Phytoactinopolyspora mesophila: one gene and its partner. The protein of the gene in region 2 interacts with the protein of the main gene of each other region in a pairwise test. Links are inferred from orthologs where the notes say so. Each region holds a gene or a part of one and is shown on either strand. Other genes may lie near its edges.

What was found.
Region 1: the proteins of ileS (region 2) and F7O44_RS07610 interact in binary tests that used the Escherichia coli proteins (3 or more experiments, as listed by UniProt). The link is inferred for Phytoactinopolyspora mesophila from one-to-one orthologs.

The regions. Positions count from the first base shown.
Region 1 is NZ_WLZY01000002.1:295,545-306,342, reverse strand. The notes cover bases 4,327-7,249. They hold F7O44_RS07610 (substrate-binding domain-containing protein), read right to left. Parts: upstream 6,299-7,249; coding sequence 5,354-6,298; downstream 4,327-5,353. Other genes in these bases: F7O44_RS07605 (ABC transporter permease), read right to left, coding at 6,429-7,249; rbsD (D-ribose pyranase), read right to left, coding at 4,940-5,338; F7O44_RS07620 (GntR family transcriptional regulator), read left to right, coding at 4,327-4,787. In the rest of the region: F7O44_RS07640 (ABC transporter ATP-binding protein), read left to right, coding at 1-518; F7O44_RS07635 (HAD family hydrolase), read left to right, coding at 765-1,526; F7O44_RS07630 (CehA/McbA family metallohydrolase), read left to right, coding at 1,527-2,744; add (adenosine deaminase), read left to right, coding at 3,008-4,048; more of F7O44_RS07620, read left to right, coding at 4,026-4,326; more of F7O44_RS07605, read right to left, coding at 7,250-7,430; F7O44_RS07600 (ATP-binding cassette domain-containing protein), read right to left, coding at 7,430-8,941; F7O44_RS07595 (substrate-binding domain-containing protein), read right to left, coding at 8,928-10,007; F7O44_RS07590 (hypothetical protein), read right to left, coding at 10,284-10,798. UniProt on the Escherichia coli protein: Part of the ABC transporter complex RbsABC involved in ribose import. Binds ribose. Also serves as the primary chemoreceptor for chemotaxis.
Region 2 is NZ_WLZY01000007.1:16,850-28,582, reverse strand. Bases 5,399-9,256 are described here. They hold ileS (isoleucine--tRNA ligase), read right to left. Parts: upstream 8,875-9,256; coding sequence 5,599-8,874; downstream 5,399-5,598. Outside these bases: cell division protein FtsZ, read left to right, coding at 1-949; peptidoglycan editing factor PgeF, read left to right, coding at 1,115-1,858; F7O44_RS31235 (cell division protein SepF), read left to right, coding at 2,232-2,759; F7O44_RS19160 (YggT family protein), read left to right, coding at 2,858-3,145; F7O44_RS19155 (DivIVA domain-containing protein), read left to right, coding at 3,191-4,054; F7O44_RS19150 (Glu/Leu/Phe/Val family dehydrogenase), read left to right, coding at 4,067-5,311; F7O44_RS19140 (TraR/DksA family transcriptional regulator), read left to right, coding at 9,483-9,926; lspA (signal peptidase II), read left to right, coding at 9,899-10,654; F7O44_RS19130 (RluA family pseudouridine synthase), read left to right, coding at 10,651-11,574; F7O44_RS19125 (bifunctional phosphatase PAP2/diacylglycerol kinase family protein), read right to left, coding at 11,568-11,733. UniProt on the Escherichia coli protein: Catalyzes the attachment of isoleucine to tRNA(Ile). As IleRS can inadvertently accommodate and process structurally similar amino acids such as valine, to avoid such errors it has two additional distinct tRNA(Ile)-dependent editing activities.

The DNA of each region.
Region 1 (10,798 bases), on a different replicon or contig from region 2:
CGCTGGCCGACCGGATCGCGGTGATGGAGCTCGGGCACCTCCGCCAGCTGGACACCCCGGCCGTGGTGTACGAGCGCCCAGCGTCGCTGTTCGTGGCGTCGTTCATCGGGTCGACCCCGATGAACCTGGTGCCAGGTGTGGTCCGCAACGGCGACATCGACATCAAGGGCACGCCGTTCCCGGTGCCGTCGTCGGCGGCGGCGCATGTCACCGAGGGTGAAGAGGTGGTGCTGGGCTTCCGGCCTGAGCACACCGAGGTCACGACCGAACCCGGAGCGTCGTTCGAGGGCGAGGTCGCCGTCGTCGAACTCCTCGGCATCGACCATCTCGTGACGGTCGAGCGGGACGGCGTCTCCGTTCAGGCCACCACCAGGGTGCCACCACAGGTGGGCGAGCGGGTGCGGCTCGCGGCGCCGCAGGAGCACACGCTGCTGTACCGCGCCGGAGACGGCGGGTTGGTGGGTTCGCCGCGGCTGGAAGTAGCATCGGCGGCCGTCACTGGGTCTGCGGTGTCGTGATGAGGGTCGAGTATCCGGGGGACGGAGTCTCTCCTCGCCCAGCAGACTCGGTCGGGAGAGGGGCTTCGCCATGGCCTCCCTCGCTGATGCCCACCACACCATGGAGAGACACCATCTCCCAAAGACTCAGCGAGCCTCAGGCACTTCCGATGACGCGAACAACCTTAGGAAGAACTGGGTCGTGATGCCCACCACACCATGGAGAGACTCCATCTGCCGAAGACTCAGAGAACATCTGGCCCTCCGATGACGCCGACAACGGTCAGTGATGAGCTGGGGCGGGTTGCTGCGGTGTTCTTCGACTCCGGGGGGACCCTTGCCCGGCCACTCGGCGGCGACTGGTGGCCGAAGCCGCGTTTCGCGGAGCTGATCGGCGACGCCGGGCTCCCGATTCCCGACGACGAGCACACGCGGGCTGCGCTCGAGGCGGGATCCGGGCACCTGGCCCGGCATCAGGAGATGGCGACGTTCGACGACGAGGTCGACGTGTACATCGGGTTCTACCGGATCGTGCTGCGGGCTTTGTACGACTACGCTCCGGACTCGCTTGTGCGCGCCCTGGCCGAGGCGTCGGTGTTCGAACTGGACCAGCAACCCTACGAAGACACGCTCCCAGTCCTACAGGCCCTGGCGGACTCGGGAATCCGGCTGGGGATCGTGTCCAACGCCGGTCCGTCGCTTGAGCTGCGCTACCGCGACATGGGCCTGCGGCGGTTCTTCGACCCGTTCGTCATCTCAGCAATGGTGGCCTCGGAGAAGCCCGCCACCCGGATCTACGAGATCGCGCTCGAACGGGCGGCGCTCGAACCTGGTGACGTGGTATTCGTGGACGACGTGGCCGAAAACGTGCGTGCAGCTGCCGGTCTCGGCATGCGCGCCTACCTGATCGATCGCGAAGGTCTCGCCGATGTCAGCGAACTCCCGGTTTTGCCGGACCTGAGAGAACTGGCCGTGATCATTGGCGGCGCCCGGATCGCACCCACAACCGTGGATGATCATGGAGGATAGATGCGCATCACCCGCACACTGACCCCCGAAGACCGGGCCGCGTCGCCATATCTGGAGCTGCCCTTCGAGGTTCCGGCCGGCACCCCGTCGATCGAGGTGCGCCTGTCCTACGATCGCGGCCAGGGTGTCATCGACCTCGGTTGTCTGGGCGCCGACGGATTCCGGGGCTGGTCCGGCGGAGCCCGCTCGCGCTACGTCATCGCCGCCGGCTCAGCGACGCCTGGGTACCTGCCTGGGGAGATCGAGTCCGGTGTGTGGGCGGTATTGCTGGGACTGCATCGGGTACCGGCCGCGGGTGTGGACGTCGTCGTCGAGGTCGACATGCCGGCCACCGGCCCGGCCGAATCCGAACCAACCGCTCCCCCGGTGCCCGAACGTAGACCCCGGCGCACACTCCCGGCTGACACCGGCCGCACCTGGCTGGCCTGCGACTTCCACGCCCACACCCTCCATTCGGACGGCTCCTTCGGACGGGCCGAACTGGCCGCGGCCGCCGTCGAAGCCGGCTTGGATGTGCTGGCCGTCACCGACCACAACACAGTCAGCCATTTCGCCGGACTGGAGCGGATCGGCTCCCACTACGGCACCACGCTCGTACCCGGCCAAGAAGTGACTACAGACCGCGGCCATGCCAACGCTTTCGGGGCGATTCCGTGGGTGGACTTCCGGCAGCCGGCCGAAAGTTGGGTCTCACATGTGGAGTCGGCCGGTGGACTGCTATCCATCAACCACCCGCTGATGGGCGACTTCGCGTGGAGCCACCCGTTGAAGACCCGGCCGCCGCTGGCTGAGATCTGGCATGGGTCCTGGCTGGACACTCGCTGGACCGGCCCGCTGGCCTGGTGGAACGCGTGGGGCTGGGACACCGTGCCGATCAGCGGAAGCGACTTCCACAACCCCGAGGACGGGCGCCCCCTCGCAGTGCCGGTGACCTGGGTGGCCGTCGAATCGGACTTGGGCCCGGCCGAGCCAGCATCGGCCGCGGCGGTGATCGACGGGCTCCGGCACGGCCGGGTCGCGGTCACCTCGGCGGTGGACGCTCCGGTGCTGCTGCGCGCCGACGGCGAGCTCGTCGCTGTCGGGGCCGACGGCACACTGCTGACCGATCGATACGGCAACCGCCGCCCGGTGCATGGAGACCTTGCCCGCTTCCGGGCCGCCGACGGACCGTACCGGCTGGAAACACCCGACGCGGCCGTCGTCGCCATCACCCCCTGACCCGGCAGGCGTCGCCATCACCCCCTAACCCCGCAGGCGTCCACGCCCCGCCGCCCACCTTTCCGGTGATCGTGAGCGGATTATTGCTGCGCTCCGGGTGATCGTGAGCGGATTATCGTCGCAATTTGCAGCAATAATCCGCTCACGATCACCCCCTTGAGGGCACCAATCCGCTCACGATCACCGGGGGTGGAAGGGCGGGGGTGCGGGGGTTGTGATGTGGGGCCTGGCCGGCGGGCGAAGTTGTATGGTAGACAACACATGTGACAGTTCAACACAACGATTACCCCACATGGCTGACCTCGCTGCCCAAGGTCGAACTGCATGTTCACCTCGAGGGGTCACTGCGCCCCCAGACCATGTTCCGGCTGGCTAAACGCAACGGGGTGGACGTCGGCGCCGAATCCCCCGAAGAGTTGCTCAGCCTCTACCAGTTCAAGAACTTCGAGGACTTCGCCCGGCTGTTCTTCACCGGGCTCGCCGTCCTGCGGACCGCGGACGATTTCGCCGACGCCACGGTCGCCCTAGCGGCTGAGCTTGCCGCCCAGAACGTCCGCTACGCGGAGGTCACGTCCACCGCCCTTACCCACCACCAGCGACGCGGTGTCGCGCTCGAGGAGTACCGCGACGGCCTCAACGAAGGCCGGCGTCGCGCCAGTGCTGATCACGGCGTGGATCTAGCGTGGATCTGCGACATCTCGCGGCAGACCGAAGACCCCTCCTCCGAGGCCACCATCAACTACCTGCTCGGGCCACTTGCCCCAGAGGGAGTCGTCGGGCTCGGGCTCGGCGGAATCGAGGACGGGTTCCCGCCGGAGCTGTTCGCGTCGTCGTTCAAGCGAGCCAAAGCCGCAGGTCTCGCGTCGCTGCCCCACGCCGGTGAGACCGTCGGCGCGGCGAGCGTGTGGGGCGCACTTCGCGCGCTCGGGGCGGAACGCATAGGACACGGCATTCATTGCCTCGAGGACCCCACGCTCGTCGATCATCTGCGCGAGCACCAGATCCCCTTGGAAGTGGCCCCGACGTCGAACGTCGCCCTCAAGATCGCCGCAAGCCCTGACACTCATCCGCTGGCCGAACTCGTCGCCTCCGGGCTCCACGTCACCATCAACACCGACGACCCCGCGTACTTCCAAACCACCCTGACCGACGAGTTGCTGCTCGCGCACCGGCTGCACGGGTTCAGCCGGGAGCAGTTGGTGCAGGCCCAGCTGCGCGCGCTTGACGTGTCGTACGCCCCGGCAGCGACGAAGTCCCGCATTCGCGAAGAACTCCAGAAACATGACCAGGCCGCCGCGCGCTGACCGCCCCCTGTACACCCGGATCGCCACCGCGCTCAAGGGCCGCATCCTGTCCGGTTCCCTCACGCCCGGTTCGCGGCTTCCCGGTGAGGAGCACCTGGCGGCGAACATGGGTGTCAGCCGGAGTACCGTACGCCAGGCCATCGCCGCGCTGCGCGAATCCGGCTATGTGGTCAGCAGGCGTGGCTCGGGCAGCTACGTCGCCGAGAATCCGCCCGTCGAACCGCTCTCGGTACGCTCCGGCCCTGTCTATACCGGGTTCCTCGAAGACCTTGCGGACGAGTCACAGCACGTGGACGAGTTGCAGCGAGCCAGAGAAGAGATCAGCGCTACCCCGCCAGTGGCCGCGGACCTGCGGATACCGGTTGGCAGCCCGGTGGTGCGGTTCGACGCCGTCCGGCGCCGGCACGGCGTCGTCTACGGCGTCGCCAGTGACATTCTGCCGTTCCACATCGCCGAGCACATCACCTCCGACGTGCTGGAACGCAGCGCGACGATCGGGGATGCGCTCGCCAAGGTGGGACACCGTTCCGAGGAAAACCTGCAGCGAGTAGAGCCTGCGCTGCTCGGCGACGCCGATGCCCGCCTCTGCGGCGTGCAACCGGGCTCACCAGCGCTCGTGCTGACCGGGGTCGCATACGACGGCACCCACACGCCGATCGACAGCTACACATTGACGATCATCTCCGGCTACGGGATCGGGCTGTCCTTGACCCGCGCCAGCCGCCCGGACATCACCTGAGCCAGCCGCCCGCTGCGGGTAAACGCCAGTCACCTGCCGGTGATCGTCAGTGGGTTGTGGTCGCGATACCGCAGCCCAAACCCACTGACGATCACCAGAAAGCGACCACAACCCACTGACGATCACCGAGGGGGGCTGGCCTGACGGGGCGATCAGGTGAAGTTCACACCACTGCGGAGGATGACGTTCGCGTAGGGGGTGAACTCCCCAGTGCGCACCACGGCGCGCACGTCACGGGTCTGCTTCTTGAGCACGTCGTGAGACACCTGCATCTCGTCGGCCTGGTCGAGGCGTCGTCGCACGTGCTCGACCAACCGCGGGCAGACTTCCACGGACTCCTCAGCCATGGTGTATGCCTCCACCCGCAGCTCGGCCAGGACCGCGTCCAAGACGTCGGCGAACCCGGGCTGCCCGGCGGCGAACGCGAGGTCGATGCGTTCGACGCCGGGTGGGATGGGCAGGCCGGCGTCGGCGATACAGAGGGTGTCGCCGTGCCCCATGGCAGACACCACCGCCGACAATCGCGGATGCAGGATTCCGCCTTCTTTCATCGTCGAGATCAGCCTCTACTCGAGGAAGTCGCCGACGTTGTCCGCCGTGACCAGTTGCACCTCGACCGACTGCTCGGCGTCCACGTCGTCGCCATTGGCGATCGCGATCGCCGCCTCGATCGCGGCACCGCCCATGTCGCTGGGCAGCTGAGCGACGGTGGCGTCCATTTCACCTGAGTCGATGGCCGCCAGGGCGTCGTCGGTGGCATCGAAACCGACGATCACCAGATCATCCAGGAGGCCCGCGGACCGGGCCGCCTCCACGGCGCCCAACGCCATCTCGTCGTTCTGCGCGAAAACGCCAGCAAGCCCGGAGTTGGCCTGCAGCACGTTCTCGGCGACAGTCAGTCCTTCGTCCCGGCTGAAGTTGGCCGCCTGGCTACCGACCAAGTCGATTCCCGACGCCGCGTCGAGCGCCTCCTGGAAGCCGGCGCCACGGTCCCGCGCGGCCGAGGTGCCCGCGATGCCTTCCAGTTGCGCCACCTCACCGGAGTCACCGATCTGCTCGAACAGGAACTCGCCGGCCAGCCGCCCGCCCAGGACGTTGTCGCTGGCGACGTGCGCGGCGATCTCGCCACCGTCCGATCCCCGGTCGACCGTGACGACGGGGATGCCGGCGTCGTTGGCCGCCTCGATCGACGGCACGATCGCGGCGGTGTCCACCGGGTTCACCACCAGCACATCGACGCTACGCGTGATGAAGTCCTGGACGTGGTTCGCCTGTGACTGAGCGTCGTCGCGCGCGTCGGACACGCGCAGCTCGATCCCGGCGTCCTCGGCCACCGCCTCGGCTCCGTCCCGGAGAGTGACGAAGAACGGGTTTTCGAGGGTGGAGATGGACAGGCCGATGGTCACATCACCAGCAGCGGCGTCTCCGTCGTTGCCGTTGCCGTCGTCGTTCCCGCATGCCGCGACGGCAAGAGTCAACGTCGCTACGACGGCGATCAGTGGTCTTCTCATGACTACTCCTTCAGTTCGGGTTGAATACCGGGCGACGCCGGCAGCGACGTCGTCCCGGGTCGAGATGAGTCCGGTGGAACGAACCTGCTCATAGGCGCGGGTATCTGGCGCCTATCAGCAGCGCAGGGCACTAGTGTTTGGATCGGCGGCGCAAGGTGTCCGTCATCACGGCGATCGCGATGACCGCTCCGATGATCACCTGTTGCCAGAAGGCGGAGACGTCGAGCAGGTTGAGCCCGTTGCGCAGGAACCCGATGATCAACGCGCCCACCAGAGTGCCGGAAACGCTGCCGCGCCCACCGGCCAGACTGGCACCACCGATCACCACGGCGGCGATGACGTCGAGTTCCAGGCCGGCGCCGGCAGTCGGCTGCGCCGAATCGAGACGGGACAAAAGGATGAGTCCACCAAGGCCGGCCAGGGCGCCCGCGGCGGTGTAGACCTTGAGCTTCTCCCGCTGCACCTTCAACCCGGACAGCCGTGCGACCTCCTCGTTCCCGCCGATGGCGTAGAGCGCACGGCCTGACGGCCGGTAACGCAGGTACGCAGCTCCCAGCAGGAAGAGCACAACAACCAGCAGCACCGACAACGGCAGAACGCCGAAGAGCTGGTAGCGGGTGATGTTGCGGAACCAGTCCGGGTAGCCGGAGATCGGCTGCCCGTCCGAGATCACCAGCGCAAGGCCCCTGGCCATCGACAACATCGCCAGGGTGGCGATGAACGGTGGCAGCTTGCCGACCGTGATCATCAGTCCGCTGATGAAACCCGCGAGCGCACCAACAGCCAGGCCCGCAAGGAACGCCACCGGCATAGGCAGGCCGGCCTCCACGAAAGTCCACCCCGCCACCACGCCGGAGAGGCCCACGATCGACCCGACCGAGAGATCGATCCCGGCGGTGATGATCACCGCTGTCATGCCGAGCGCCAGAATCGCCAGTACGGAGATCTGCTGGAAGACGTTGACCATGTTGTTCACCGTCAAGAACGCCGGCGACAAGAAGGACAGCACAACTACCAGCACCAGCAGGCCAACAAGAGGCCCGCTCGATCCGAACCGCTCGAAGAATCTGTTCCAGGAGGGTCGCTCGGCCTCACGCGCCTGCGTCTCCTGGTCTTGCGTCGTGGCCGACATCAGCCACTCACCGCCAATGCCATGACTCGCTCCTCTGTTGCTTCATCACGTTCGAGCAGCCCGGTCTGGCGTCCGTGTGAGAGCACCAGAACCCGCCGGGCCAAGCCGAGCACCTCGGTGAGCTCCGACGAGATGACGATGACTCCCACGCCTTCCCGGCTGAGTTCCTCGATGAGGGTGTAGATCGCCACCTTCGCGCCGACGTCGACGCCGCGGGTCGGCTCATCGAAGATGACGACCCGGGGCCGCTGCGGTATCCACTTCGCGATGGCGGCCTTCTGCTGGTTCCCGCCCGACAAGGTGCCCGCGGCCTGGGTGGGGCGACCGCGGATGTCTAGCTGGCCGGCCAGCGTCTGCATCATCTGCCGCACCCGCGACTTCTTGACGATCCCGCGTTCGGCCAGGCCGCGCAACGACGGCAGCGCGATGTTGTCCTGCAAGGACATACCGAGGACGAGACCTGCTGCTTTGCGGTCCTCGGGTACGAGCACGATGCCCGCCCGGATGGCGTCGGCCGGGCTGCCGATCCGGGCCGGGCGGCCGTCAACCACGATCCGTCCCTCATCCGCCGGCTCCGCGCCGAAGAGAGCGCGAGCCAGTTCGGTCCGCCCGGCTCCGACGAGTCCCGCGACACCCAGGACCTCGCCGCGGCGCAGCGCGAAGGACACATCGGTGAACGCGCCTTCGCGCCCCAGCCGCTCCACCCGCAGCAGCTCGTCGTCGTCGGGCTCGTTCGGGTCCGAGAAGACTTGGTCGACGGCGCGATTCACCATCGCCTCCACGAGGGCGTCGACGGCGACGTCGGCCCGGTCCCAGTCGGCGACCCGACGGCCGTCGCGCATGACGACGATCCGGTCCCCCACCCGTTCCACCTCCCTGAGGCGGTGGGTGATGTAGACGAAGCCCACCCCTTGGGACCGAAGCTCGTCGACGATCTCGAACAGTCGCTCGGATTCCTCGGCGCCGAGCGCGGCGGTCGGTTCGTCGAGGATCAGAATCCGGGCGTCGAGCGACAGCGCTTTGGCGATCTCGACCTGCTGCTGCGCCGCGACCGACAGCCGGCCGACCGGCCTGGTGACGTCGACCTTGAGCCCAACACGGCGGACTATCGTGGCGGCGGCACGGTTCATCTCGGCGTAGTCGACCGCGCCCCGGCGGGTGGGCTGTCTTCCGAGGAAGATGTTCTCGGCCACCGACAACCCGGGCACCAGGTTCATCTCCTGGTGGATCATGGCGACGCCGGCGGCCATCGCCTCGCGCGGGCTCGAGGGCCGGTATTCTTCTCCGTCCAGGTGCATCGATCCGGCGTCCGGCGGCTGCACCCCCGAGAGGATCTTCATCAGCGTGGACTTGCCGGCGCCGTTCTCGCCGAGAACCACCTCGACGTTGCCGTAGCGAACGTCGAGGTCGACGCCGTCCAGGGCGCGAACGCCGGGAAAAGCCTTCGTCAGATCCCGGCACACCAAGCCATGGCCCGGCGCACTCTCGGCAACAGTGTCAGGTGTCGGCACGCTCAGCCTCCTCACTGGTCGCGGCGCCGGCCGGATCGTCGTTCGAATCGCCCCCAGGCGGATCCGGGCAGCCGCACGAGCCACGGGCCGTCAGCTGGACCGGCAAGACGGAGATGCCCGTGTCTCCCTCCGGGTCCGTGATGCGGGTCAGCAGCCGGCTCACGGCCACCCGCCCGAGCTCACCGAACGGTTGCGACATGGTGGTCAGCGCAGGCGTGGCGTACGCGGCCGCGGCAATGCCGTCGAAAGAGGTGATGGCGACGTCGTCGGGGCACCGTAATCCGAGTTCGGTCACCGCCCGGAGCGCGCCCAGCGCCTGTTCGTCACTCGCCGTGAAGATCGCGTCGACTATCCGCTCCGACAGCACCCGCCGGGCGGCGACGTAGCCCGGGTGGCGACCGAACGGAACATTGAGTACCGATGTCTCGGCTGCCGGCAGTCCAGCATCGGCGATAGCGTCGCGCCAGCCTGCCACTCGGTCGGTGGCCGGGTAGACGTCTTCTGGTCCGGCGATACAAGCGATCCGGCGACGCCCGTGCTCGAGCAGGTGCTCCGTAGCCGTCCGGGCACCACCGCGATTGTCGACCAGCACCGCCGGAATGTCCGTGGTCCCGGCCACTTGCCGGTCGAGAGTGATCCACGGAGTTCTGGCCCGTTCGAGATCGGGGAGGCAACTCGGCGTGCCATGCGCCGGAACCAGGAAGAGTCCGTCGATCTGGCGCTGGAGGAAGGTTCGCACGTAGGCGGTCTGCCGCTCGTCGTCCTCCGCGCCGTTGCCGATCAGCAAGGTGTATCCGTGCGCGAACGCGGCCTCCTCGATCGCACGCGCCAGTTCGGCGAAGTACGGGTTCGCCGTATCCGGGACAACAAGGCCGAGCGTCATCGTCTTGTTCATCCGAAGGGAGCGCGCGACGCCGTTCGGCCGGTAGCCGAGCGACTCGACCGCGGCGAGAACCCGGGCGCGGGTCGCGGGCGCCACCGTGCGGGGGCCGCCGTTGAGGACATAGCTCACGACCGCGGGCGAAGTGCCCGCGAGACGGGCCACGTCTGCCCGGCGTACGACCACGGTGACTGCCTCCTCCGGGAATGCTCTCGGCTTATCAACACGAATTGCGCAACTCGTGTTGACGACCAATAGTGCACCCGCGCGACGCCTCACGCAACATGCGCGTCATCCGTCGTTACGCAACCGCAACACGTGTTGCCCCGCGCACCCCGCCTGCCTAGATGATCATGTTTGGTGGGTTCTCTCGTGCGTCTCCATGTCTCCAGGCACGGTGACGCGCGAGAAGTCCTAGTGGTGCGGCCCGGACGAGCCCACGAGGTGTTGCGAGGAGCCAGTTCAGTGGTCGTGATCGTGGCCGGCGCGGGCACCGAGGCGGCAGTACAGGATCAGGCCGGCGACGAAGAGCGCAGCCGCTACCCAGGCCGCACCGGTCGTGCCCCATGGCTGAAGCGGCCACGTCCACCACACGGTGTGCTCCGGCAGGTCTCGAGGAGCCGCTAGGTAGACCACCCCCGCGTATATCCCCACCGGAAGCCATGCCAAGCCGGCCCCGAGGGCGACGGCCGCAAGCAGCACCACGCCGGCGAACCCGGCTGTATTGCGGACCAGCTCGAACGCGCCGTACGTCTGCGACGCCCGCATACCCGTCAAGGCAAGAGCGACACCGGGCACCGTCGCCATGACGACGACGTGCCCGGCACGGACGGCCCGCCACGGGACGGCCGTCGAGCGCTCGAGGAGTTCGTCACGACCCCCGAGCCCCATCGAGAGAAGGATCGAACACACCAGCGGAGCGGCCACCACCACCGGAATCCGCGCGTCCGGTCCGGAGGAGAAGGGCCTGTCCATCA
Region 2 (11,733 bases):
GGACATGGTCTTCGTCACGGCCGGTGAGGGAGGCGGCACGGGCACCGGGGGCGCGCCGGTTGTGGCGCGCATCGCCCGATCGCTGGGTGCACTGACCATCGGCGTGGTGACCAGGCCTTTCATGTTTGAGGGCCGCCGTCGGGCGATGCAGGCAGAGGCCGGCATCGAGGCCTTGCGTGAAGAGGTCGACACCCTCATCGTGATCCCCAACGACCGGCTGCTGTCCATCAGCGACCGCCAGGTCAGCGTGCTCGATGCGTTCAAGAGCGCGGACCAGGTGCTTCTCTCTGGTGTCCAGGGCATCACCGACCTCATCACCACGCCGGGTCTGATCAACCTCGACTTCGCCGATGTGAAGTCCGTCATGAGCAATGCCGGTTCAGCGCTGATGGGTATCGGGTCTGCACGCGGTGAGGATCGCGCGGTGGCTGCTGCCGAGATGGCGATCTCGTCGCCGCTCCTCGAGGCATCGATCGACGGTGCGCACGGCGTGCTGCTCTCGGTGTCTGGTGGCTCCGACCTGGGCCTGTTCGAGATCAACGAGTCTGCCAACCTGGTGGCTCAGGCCGCACATGACGAAGCCAACATCATCTTCGGTGCGGTGATCGACGACGCCTTGGGCGACGAGGTCCGGGTGACGGTCATCGCGGCAGGCTTCGACGGAGGGATGCCTCCGAGACGTGAGCTCGGCACCGTCCGGCGGGCGGAGGGGCAGGCTGTGCCGCCGCCGGCAGAGCAGGGCTCCACCGGTTCCGACGAGTCCGGCTCCGGCGCCACCAACGGCGATTCCAGCACTGGGAGTGGCGGCAGCGCCGAGGGCGCCGGGCAGGCCGAAGCCGTCCGCGAGCGTCCCGAGCGTAGTGAGCCGCCGGCCCCACCGCGCCCCCGTGACCAGCGCCGAATTGTCCCGCCGGATGACGATCTCGACGTCCCCGACTTCTTGAAGTGAACGTCTCGCGCCGGCCGTCCGGTGGTCGTGAGCGGAGCAGCGTCGCAACAGCGAGGCAAAGCCACTCACGACCACCGGTTCACCGCTGGGCGAGGTCGGCCGATCTGCGGTTGATCGCGAAGCGCAGTTAGGTGTGTGCCGGCACGGATCGGGCAGGATGGAAGCGTGATCGCCCATTTCAGCACCCACGGTGCCGCCTCGTTCGCCTTCACCGATCGCACTGGTGGCTCGAGTGCGGCTCCGTTCGACCAGCTCAACCTTGCCCGGCACGTCGGCGACGATCCCGCTGCCGTCGAGAAGAACCGCAGCGCACTGGCCGCGCACCTCGGACTCCGCACCGAGAACGTGGTCTACATGAACCAGGTGCATGGCGCCGACGTAGCCGTCATCGACGGACCATGGCCCACTGACGTACCACCGCCCGAGGTTGACGCGATGGTGACGACACGGCCGGGCCTCGCTCTCGCGGTGCTGGTGGCCGACTGTGTGCCGGTCTTGCTGGCTGACCCGGCGGCGGGAGTCGCAGCGGTTGCGCACGCGGGCCGGCCGGGCATGGCGGCTGGTGTCGTCGCGGCCGTGACCGACACCATGTATCGCCTCGGCGCCCAGCAGCTGGTGGGGCACGTCGGGCCGGCGGTCTGCGGGGGGTGTTACGAGGTGCCGGAGAGCCTGCGAGCCGAAGTCGCCGAGGCCGTTCCGTCGTCGTGGGCGACCACGCGATGGGGGACTGCGGCACTGGACGTCCCGGCTGGTGTGACGGCGCAGTTGCGAGACGCGGGGGTGCGGCTCGAGGAGGGGCCGTGGAAGCCTGACGTGCGGCCCTGCACTGTCGAGCACGAGGAGTTCTTCTCGTATCGGCGCGACCGGATCACCGGGCGTTTCGCCGGAATCACCTGGCTCGCCGCCTAGTGCCCCGTCAACCCCGTGTGCGGGATGACGGGACGGGGCCGTCCGGACGGGATCGAGACCCACCACGCTGGGCGCTCTGAGAAAGCCGGCTGAGCCGTCGGCCCGAGGAACGCCTACGGATTTCTCGCCCGATGATGAAACGTACTGCTATCGGCCATTCTGCGGCGTTTGGTGATGCGTCAGGCCGTCGCGAGCGGTCTCATTGAACGCATTGGTCCCAGTGATCACTGCTGAGCCGACACGTATCACCAGCATCTGGCGACACACCGTGCGTGTCGTGTCGCGCAATACTCGTCCACGGCGGTGGTTGGAGCTAGTGTCAGAGATGTGCAAGGTAGAGACCGTCCACCACTAGTGCGGAGGACTTGAGAGCATGGCCAGCGCAATGCGCAAGGTTGCGGTCTACCTCGGCCTCGTGGAGGACCGGGACCGCTACGAGGACGAATACGATGAATACGCCGATGAATATGAGCGGGAGTACGAAGAAGACGCGCCCGAGGCATACGAGCCTCAGGAGGTAGAGCGGCCGCCCGCCAGGCGTGAACGGGAGCATTCGGCAACTGTCTCGTCCTTGGCGGATCGCCGGCCAATGGCCACGCCGCGGTCGGCGCCTGCTGCCCGGGAAGCGCGCATCACCACGCTTCATCCACGTACGTACAACGAAGCACGGACGTTGGGTGAACACTTCCGTGACGGCGTCCCAGTCATCATGAACCTATCGGAGATGGATGACGTTGACGCCAAGCGTCTGGTCGATTTCGCTGCCGGGCTGATCTTCGGGCTGCGGGGGAGTATCGACCGGATCACGGCGAAGGTGTTCTTGCTGACACCTGCAGATGTGCAGGTCACAGCGGAGGACAAGGCGCGCATCGCCGACGGCGCGTTCTTCAACCAGAGTTGATCAATTGATGTATCAGCAGTGCTACCAGAAGCCAGAAAAGCCAACAGACGGGTGCCGGTGGCAGCACACGGAACCTTCGTCAGGTAGGTTCGGATCCCGTGTCGGTCATTACCCAGCCTTTGTCGATAGCACTATGGCTCTTCTTCATCGCCCTGCTGGTCCGTCTGGTGGTCGACTGGATCCAGGTCTTCGCACGCGAGTGGCAGCCGAAAGGCCCGTTGCTTGTAGTGTTGGAGGCCGTGTACACAGTGACCGACCCTCCACTTCGGCTGCTCAGACGGGTGATCCCGCCGCTCCGGATCGGTTCGGTTGCTATTGACCTGGCGTTCATTGTGCTCATCATCCTGGTGCGAATTGCCCAGTCGGTTGTCGCATCGATGGGATGACGCGGTACGGTGACTCACGACGCTGCTCACATTCGAGGTGACGTTATGCCACTGACGCCCGAGGCTGTCCAGAACAAAGAGTTCACGACTGTCCGCCTGCGTGAAGGTTACGACATGCAGGAGGTGGATGAGTTCCTGGACGAGGTCGAGGCTGAGATCGCGCGCCTACAGCGCGAGAACGACGAGCTTCGAGACAAGCTCGCCGCGGTAACCCGCGGAGCCGGGGCCGTTGGTTCAGCCGAACCAGTCCAGCCACCACGCCAGGTTGAGGCGCCCAAGGCTCCTCCAACTTCGGCTCCTCCAGCTGTCACGGCCGGAGGAGGGGCACCTGGTGCCCAGCCCAGCGACGCTGCCGCCAAGGTTCTCGCCCTGGCGCAGAAGACCGCTGATGAGCTGGTAGCCGATGCCAAGGCTGAAGCCGATCGCCTGATGGGCGAGGCTCGAAGCCGCTCGGAGAAGCTCGATTCCGAGACGAAGGCCAAGGCTGCCAAGCTCGAGCAGGATGCTCGGCAGCGGGCTGAGTCGATCGACCAGGAAGTCCAGAAGCGTCGTGCCCAGGTCTTCGGCAAGCTGGAGACCGAGCGCGCCGACCTGGAGCGGCAGCTGGAAGGTCTACGTGCTTTCGAGCGCGAGTACCGCAGCCGGCTCAAGTCGTACCTGGAGAACGAGCTTCGTAAGCTCGAGGTCGGCGGTGCCAGCGACGACGAGCGCGCGGAGGCGGAGATCGCCGCCGCCCAGGCTCAACAACAGCAGCCACAGCAGCCACAGCAGCCGCAGCGGCCGGTCCCGAACAACACCGGTCAGCAGCCGGCGCGTCCGGGCGGCGGAGGCAACGAGAACACCTCCACCACGCAGACCGGTGGTTCGTTGCGCTCTGTTGCGAGCCTGCTCGACGACGACCAGCGCTGACGAGGGATCCGGTTGACCAAGCCGTCGGCGTTTCAGGCCGTCACCGACTCCTTTCACCGGGCAGCTGATCAACTAGGGCTGAACGACTCCACGCGCGAGCTTCTCTCCGGCACGTATCGCGAGATCCGGGTGCAGGTTCCGGTACGTACCGCTGACAACTCCACCCGGATCGTCTACGGGTACCGGGTCCAGCACAACGGCGCACGTGGTCCCTACAAGGGCGGCGTGCGCTATCACCAGGACGCCGATCTCGACGAGGTACGGGCACTGGCGTCGTTGATGACCTGGAAGACGGCTCTGGTCGATGTGCCGTTCGGGGGTGCCAAGGGTGGGGTGCAGGTTGACCCCGCCACCCTGCCCGGCGCTGAGCTGGAACGGTTGACGCGCAGGTACCTGTCCCAGGTCAGCTATGTGATCGGGGAGCGGCGGGACATCATGGCGCCCGACATGAACACCAGCGCTCAGACCATGGCGTGGATGATGGATGAATACGGTCGCAAAAGCGGCCATACGCCAGCGATCGTCACTGGGAAGCCGGTGGAGCTCGGCGGTTCTCATGGGCGGGCCGCTGCTACCGGACGTGGCACGGTGATGATCCTGGAACAGGTTGCTGCCCACCGCGGCTGGGACGCCGCGGAGACAACGGTCGCGATTCAGGGCTACGGCAATGTCGGCTCCTGGGCTGCCCGGCTCGCCGCCGCCGAGGGCTTCCGGGTGGTTGCGGTCAGCGACGTTCGTGGTGGCATCTACGCCCCGGGAGGTCTTGATCTCGACGCCGTGGACACGCATGTTCGCGAGAGCGGCAGTGTCGTGGGCACGCCCGGTACCGACTTCATCGACAACGACGAGCTCCTCACCCTCGACGTCACGGTCCTGATTCCGGCGGCCCTCGGTGAGGCGATCCGGTCGGACAATGCGGACCAGATCCGCGCCCGCCTGGTCTTGGAGGCAGCCAATCATCCGGTCACCCCGGCCGCTGACGACATCCTGGCTGACCGCGGCATCGAAGTTCAGCCGGACATCCTGGTGAATGCCGGCGGGGTTACTGTCTCCTACTTCGAGTGGACACAGAACCTGCAAGAATTCAAGTGGACTGAAGAGCAGGTGAACGAGCAGCTGCGCCGTCACATGGTGGCGGCGTATACCGCCGTCAAGGAGCGGGCCGCCGCGGCTGGCAATATCACGCCGCGCCAGGCCGCCTTCCAGATCGGTGTGGAACGCGTCGCCAGCGCTGCGAAGCTCCGCGGCTACCTCTAACCCCACCTAAATGATCATGTTTGGTGGGTTTCCTCGTGCCCTGCTATGCCTGCAGACCTGTTGATGCGCGAGCAGTCCTGGTAACGCCGGGGCGGGCGCTCGTGCGAGCCAAGGCAGGGTGGGCGCGTGCGTGGCGCGCGCCCACCTGTCTCAGGCCCCGCCCGGGAGCCGGGCCGTCGTCGCGGACGGGCTACCGAGCGTGGTTGGTACGCCTGCGTGACCGGTGTTTCTCTTGCGTCACCATGCCTGCAGACATGGTGACGCAAGAGAAAACCCACCAAACATGATCATTTGGAGGCGGCGCGGCGGAGGCGGAAGGTGAGGCCGAGGTCCCGGTCGGTGTGGTCGGGTTCGTCCGGCAGCGCGTCGAGATCGCTGTGCACGGCGACCGCGAGGACCTCGTCGGCCAGCAGCGCCTGGTGTTCGCTCAACGCTTCGGCGAGCTGACCGGAGCTCTCGGCCGCCGACCATGCCAGCTCGATGCGGTCGGCGACATCGAAGCCGCTCTGTTTGCGTGCCTCCTGGACCAGCCGGATCGCCTCCCGCGCCAGTCCGGCCCGGACCAGCTCGTCGGTGAGCGTCAGATCGAGCGCGACGGTCTCACCTTCACGGGCGACGGCCCAGCCTTCCCGTGGCGTTTCAGTGACAACGACGTCGTCCGGTTCCAGCGTCACCTCGCCCACTTCTGCCACGGGGATGGTCACCGAGCCCTCCGAGCGCAGCGCCGACGCCAGAGCCTCGGCGTCGGCCTCGGACACCGCCGCCGCCACCTTCGGAGTGTCTTTGGCGAACCGGCGCCCCAGGGAACGGAAGTTGGCCTTGGCCGAAACGTCCAGCAGTGCGTCGGCGGAGTCGGCGGAGGCGCCGGCCGCGCTCAACGAGGTGACCTCGGCGACGTTGAGCTCGTCGGCGATCTCAGCGCGAAGCTCGCCACGCAGCGACTCCCAGCCCCATGCGCCCACCAGAGCACGAGCCAGCGGCTGGCGGGTCCGGACTTTCGACTCCGCGCGAGCGGCGCGGCCCAGCTCCACCAGGCGGCGCGTGAGCGCGACCTCGTCGGCAAGCTGGATGTCGACGACACCGGGATCGGCTTGCGGCCACGCGGCCAGGTGCACCGACTCCGGCGCGTCCGGATCCACTGCGACGACGAGGTCCTGCCACACCCGCTCGGTGATGAACGGGACCATGGGCGCGAGCAGGCGAGTCAGCTTTTCGACGCACTCGTGCAGCGTCGCGAGGGCGGCCGGATCGCCGTCCCAGAACCGGCGCCGGGAGCGGCGGACGTACCAGTTCGACAGGTCGTCGATGAATCCGGCCAGCCGAGCGCCGGCACGCTGTGTGTCGAAGTTCTCCAACGCGGTGTCGACGTCGGCGACGAGCCGGTTCAGCTCGCTGAGCGCCCAGCGGTCTAGCACGTGCCGGTCGGCCGGCTCCGGCGCGCCGTCGGCCGGTGCCCACGACGAGGTCCGTCCATACAGCGACAGGAACGACGCGGTGTTCCAGTAGGTGAGCAACACCTTACGAACGATCTCGCCGAGTACGCCCGGCCCGATCCCTCGAGCCTGCCACGGCGAACCGCTGGCGGCCATGAACCAGCGCACCGCGTCCGCGCCGTGGTCGTCCATCAGCGGGATGGGTTCCAGGATGTTGCCGAGATGTTTGGACATCTTCCGCCCGTCCTCGGCCAGGAGCAGGCCCAGGCACAGCACGTTCTCGTAGGACGAGCGGCCGAAGACAGCCGTTCCCACGGCCATCAGCGTGTAGAACCAGCCTCGGGTCTGGTCGATGCCCTCGCAGATGAACTGCGCCGGGTACGTGTCGGCGAACATCTGCTCGCTGCCCGGCTCGTGCGGGTACCCCCATTGCGCGAACGGCATGGAGCCGGAGTCGTACCAGGCGTCGATAACGTACGGCTCACGCCGGAACGTTCCGGCGACACCTGGCAGGGTGAAGGTGACGTCGTCGACGTACGGACGATGCGGGTCCAGCTCGGACAGGTCTTCGCCGGCCAGCTCGGACAACTCGGCCAGGGAGCCGACACACACCAGGTGCGAAGGGTCGTCGTCGTTACGCCACACCGGCAGCGGCGTACCCCAGTAACGGTTGCGGGACAGCGACCAGTCGACGTTGCCGCGCAGCCACTCGCCGTAGCGGCCCCACTTGATGGTCTCCGGATACCAGTTCGTCTTCTCGTTCTCGCGCAGCAGCGCATCATTGAACTGCGTGGTCCGGATGTACCAGGACGGCTGGGCGTAGTACAGCAGGGGCGTGTGGCAGCGCCAGCAGTGCGGATACTCGTGTTCGTAGGTGGTGTGCCGGAACATGAGCCCGCGTTGCTCGAGGTCGTGGGTGAGCGCGGTGTCAGCGTGTTTGAAGAACTGACCGCCCACCAGCGGAACGTCGGCGCTGAACGTGCCGTCGGGCTCGATGGGATTGACGACGGGCAGTCCGTAGCGCTTGCAGACGCGTAGGTCGTCCGCGCCGAAGGCGGGAGCCTGGTGGACCAAGCCGGTGCCGTCCGCGGTGGTGACGTAGTCGTCGACCACCACATGGTTGGCAGGCTGACCGTCGGCTGCGATGTCAACCAGTTCGAACGGGCGCTGGTAGTTCCAGAACTCCATCTCGGTGCCGGAGAACCGGGCGGTGGCGGTCCAGCCTTCACCCAGCACGGCCTCGAACAGCGGCTCGGCGACGACGAGCGTCTCGTCGCCGTTCGTCGCGGCTACGTACGTGACGTCGGGATGCACCGCTACGGCGGTGTTGGAGACCAACGTCCACGGTGTGGTGGTCCAGACCAGCAGGGATGCCTCGCCGTCGAGCGGCCCGGAAGTCAGTGGGAGCCGGACGAAGACCGACGGGTCGGCGACGGTCTCGTAGCCCTGGGCGAGCTCGTGCGACGACAGGGCGGTGCCGCAGCGTGGGCAGAATGGCGCGACCCGGTGGTCCTCGACCAGCAGCCCGGCATCGAAGATCTTCTTCAGCGACCACCAGACGCTCTGCACGTAGGAGGAGTCCATGGTGCGGTAGGGCCGGGTGGTATCCACCCAGTAGCCCATCCGCTCGGTCATCTCTTCGAATGCGCCGACGTGGCGCTGAACGGATTCGCGGCACCTGTCGTTGAACGCGGCGACTCCGTATGCCTCGATCTCGGTCTTCGACGAAAGGCCGAGCTCCTTCTCGACCGCGATCTCCACCGGCAGGCCGTGGCAGTCCCAGCCGCCCTTGCGGGGCACGTGGTAGCCCTTCATGGTGCGGTAACGCGGAAACACGTCCTTGAACACCCGAGCTTCGATGTGGTGGGTCCCAGGCGTGCCGTTGGCCGTGGGCGGTCCCTCGTAGAACATCCACGTCGGCTTGCCCTCGCTCGATTTGAGCGCTCGGCTGAAGATGTCGTGGTCGCGCCAGAAAGCCAGGATCTCGTGTTCCAAGGCCGGCAGATCGACCTGACCCGGGACCGGCCGGTAGGACTGGTTGCCGGTGACCTGGTCAGCCGCGGAATCCGTGGTGTGCGCCGGACCGGTGGCCGCTCCGTCCGGCGAGGGCCGGGTGCTGGCGTCGCTCATCGTGGTGGTTTCCTCCGTCGCTGGTGCCCGACAGAGGGACGAGGCGAACCCCGCGGTACCACCCTCTTTGACCATCCACGATGCGGATGACCCACTTCGTTTCCTGCGGCCGGTTCTACTAGGTGCGGGCAACAGCTGCCCGAGCACTGTTCTTCCGGCGGCTCCGAGGTGATGTTCACCGGCATGTGTGCCACCGGGCTCACACCGTCCCCGGCTCGCTCATGGCTGTCCACGCGGGCTACTGGCCTCATCAACGCCTGCTCGCACCGACAGTGTACTGGCCGCAACCGGCATCGGCGCACCCGAATTCTGTGACCACGGGCCCGATTCGGCTCAGGCGGCCGATGCGTGAGCGCCATCACAGCGTGGGTCCACAATCGGGTGCACGTACCGGGCAAAGCATGTGCGCTGGCGGATCGTGATACCTGACACGTTTCTCGTGAGGCGGTTATGGGCATTGTTTCGTGGCAACAACGACGGCTGATCAGTCATGCTGTGAGAACGCTGAGTATGGAGAGCTGATTGAAGGAAAGCCAGGAAGGATCTATCCTCACCTGACCCGGACAAAGTGTGGGCGGGCACATGGAAGACTTAGGGGGTGCGTCGGAATGACCGAGCGCACGGAGAGTGCAGAGACGGTGTCCAGGGCGGACCAAGCGGCAGCGCTGGTCGTCGGTACCGATGAGGAGCCGTGGACCTCTGACGAACTGGCTGAGGTTCACAAAACGCTGCAGAGCGAGGCTGCGCGGCTGCGAGAGGAGATCGCGGACGCCGAGATGGAAATCGCTGAGCTGTTGCGGCGCAGCACCGACGACGGCGGCGAAGACCAGGTCGACACCGGCTCAAAGGCATTCGAGCGAGAGCATGAGATGTCGCTCGCGGCCAGCCATCAGGAGATGCTGAATCAGACGGAACGGGCGTTGTCCCGCATCAGCGACGGCACGTACGGAGTCTGTGAGAACTGTGGCAAACCGATCGGCAAAGCTCGTCTCCTGGCGTTCCCTCGTGCCACACTGTGTGTGACATGCAAACAACGGCAGGAGCGTCGCTGACTCGCGACGACACAAAAGGTGTGAAAACACGACGTCGCACGGCGACCCTGTTGGTGATCGCAGCGGTCATACTGACGCTGGATCAATTGACCAAGGTCTGGGCGGTCGAGGCGCTGCAAGACGGCCGCGTCATCAACGTCGTCGGCGACGTGCTGCAGTTCAGGCTGGTACGTAACCCCGGCGCGGCGTTCAGTATGTTCACCAACCTGACGGTCGTGCTGACCGTCATCGCGGTGGCTGTGGTTCTGGTCATCGGCTGGCTGAGCCGCAAGGTGACCAGCCTGGTCTGGGCCGTGGCATTGGGCGGGCTGCTCGGCGGAGCCCTGGGCACGCTGACCGACCGGATCTTCCGCGAGCCTGGGCCTATGCGCGGGCACGTCGTCGATTTCATCGAGCTGCCGAACTGGCCGGTATTCAACATCGCCGATTCGTCCATTGTGGGCGCGGCCGCGCTGATCGCTTTGCTCAGCTTCCGTGGGGTGGCGTTCTCGACCCTCGGTGCCGGCCCGGCAACCGACGAGCCCGTGCCCGGCGAGTCCGCGGCTGAGGACGCCACGGACGGCGATACCACGGACGCGGACACGCCGGACGAGCGCACACCGGCCGGGGCCGACACCGGGCTCGCACAACCACCGCCCGGCACCGATGTGAGCGAATCGCCCACGGAGCCGACCAGGCCGGGGCATATAGGCGCGGCTTCGGACGAGCACGAGGCAGGGGAACGGTGAGTGGCCTGCGGGCGTTGCCCGTGCCGGAAGGCCTCGAAGGAGAAAGACTCGACTCGGCGCTGGCCCGCCTCTTCGGGCTCTCCCGCAGCAAAGCCGCTGACCTCGTGGAGGAAGGCCGGGTCCGGGTGGACGGCGTACCTGAGCCCAAATCGGCCCGAGTTCACGCCGGGGGCTGGCTCGAGGTCGACATGCCCGAGCCTGCCGCCCCGGTGGAAATGGTCCCCGAACACGTGGAGGGCATGCGGATCGTGCACGACGACGCCGACATCGTCGTCGTGGACAAACCGGTCGGCGTGGCTGCTCACCCTAGTCCGGGCTGGAGCGGCCCGACGGTCGTCGCCGGGCTGGCCGGCACCGGCTTCCGGATCTCCACCAGCGGCGCGGCCGAGCGCCAGGGAGTTGTGCACCGTCTCGACGTCGGCACCAGCGGGCTGATGGTGGTGGCCAAGTCCGAGGCCGCCTACACCTCGTTGAAACGGCAGTTCCGCGAGCGCGTCGTCGAGAAGATCTATCACGCGCTGGTCCAGGGCCACCCCGACCCATCCAGGGGCACCGTCGATGCCCCCGTCGGCCGGCATCCTGATCACGATTACAGATGGGCCGTCGTCGCCAACGGCAAGCCGAGTGTCACCCACTACGAAACGATCGAGGCGTTCCCGGCGGCCAGTCTGCTCGAGATCCGGCTGGAGACAGGCCGTACACACCAGATCCGGGTACATATGAGTGCCTTGCGGCACCCGTGCGTGGCTGACCTCACCTACGGCGCCGACCCGACCCTGGCCGCGCGTCTGGGACTGTCCCGGCAATGGCTGCACGCCGTGCGGCTCGGTTTCGAGCACCCTGGCACCGGCGATTGGACCGAGTACGCCTCGGAGTACCCCGACGATCTCCAGGGTGCGCTGGACCTGTTGGCTCAGTGAGTCCGGGCGGGGGCGCCGGAGTCCGGCCGGTAGACGACCAGCGACCCAGGCAGTTTGCCGAATACGCACTCGGCGACAGTGCCCGCCGGCTCACCGTCGCAGGCTAGTTCTACCTCGCCGTCCAGCGACTCGAGCGTCAAAGACCCAGCGATGCGTGCG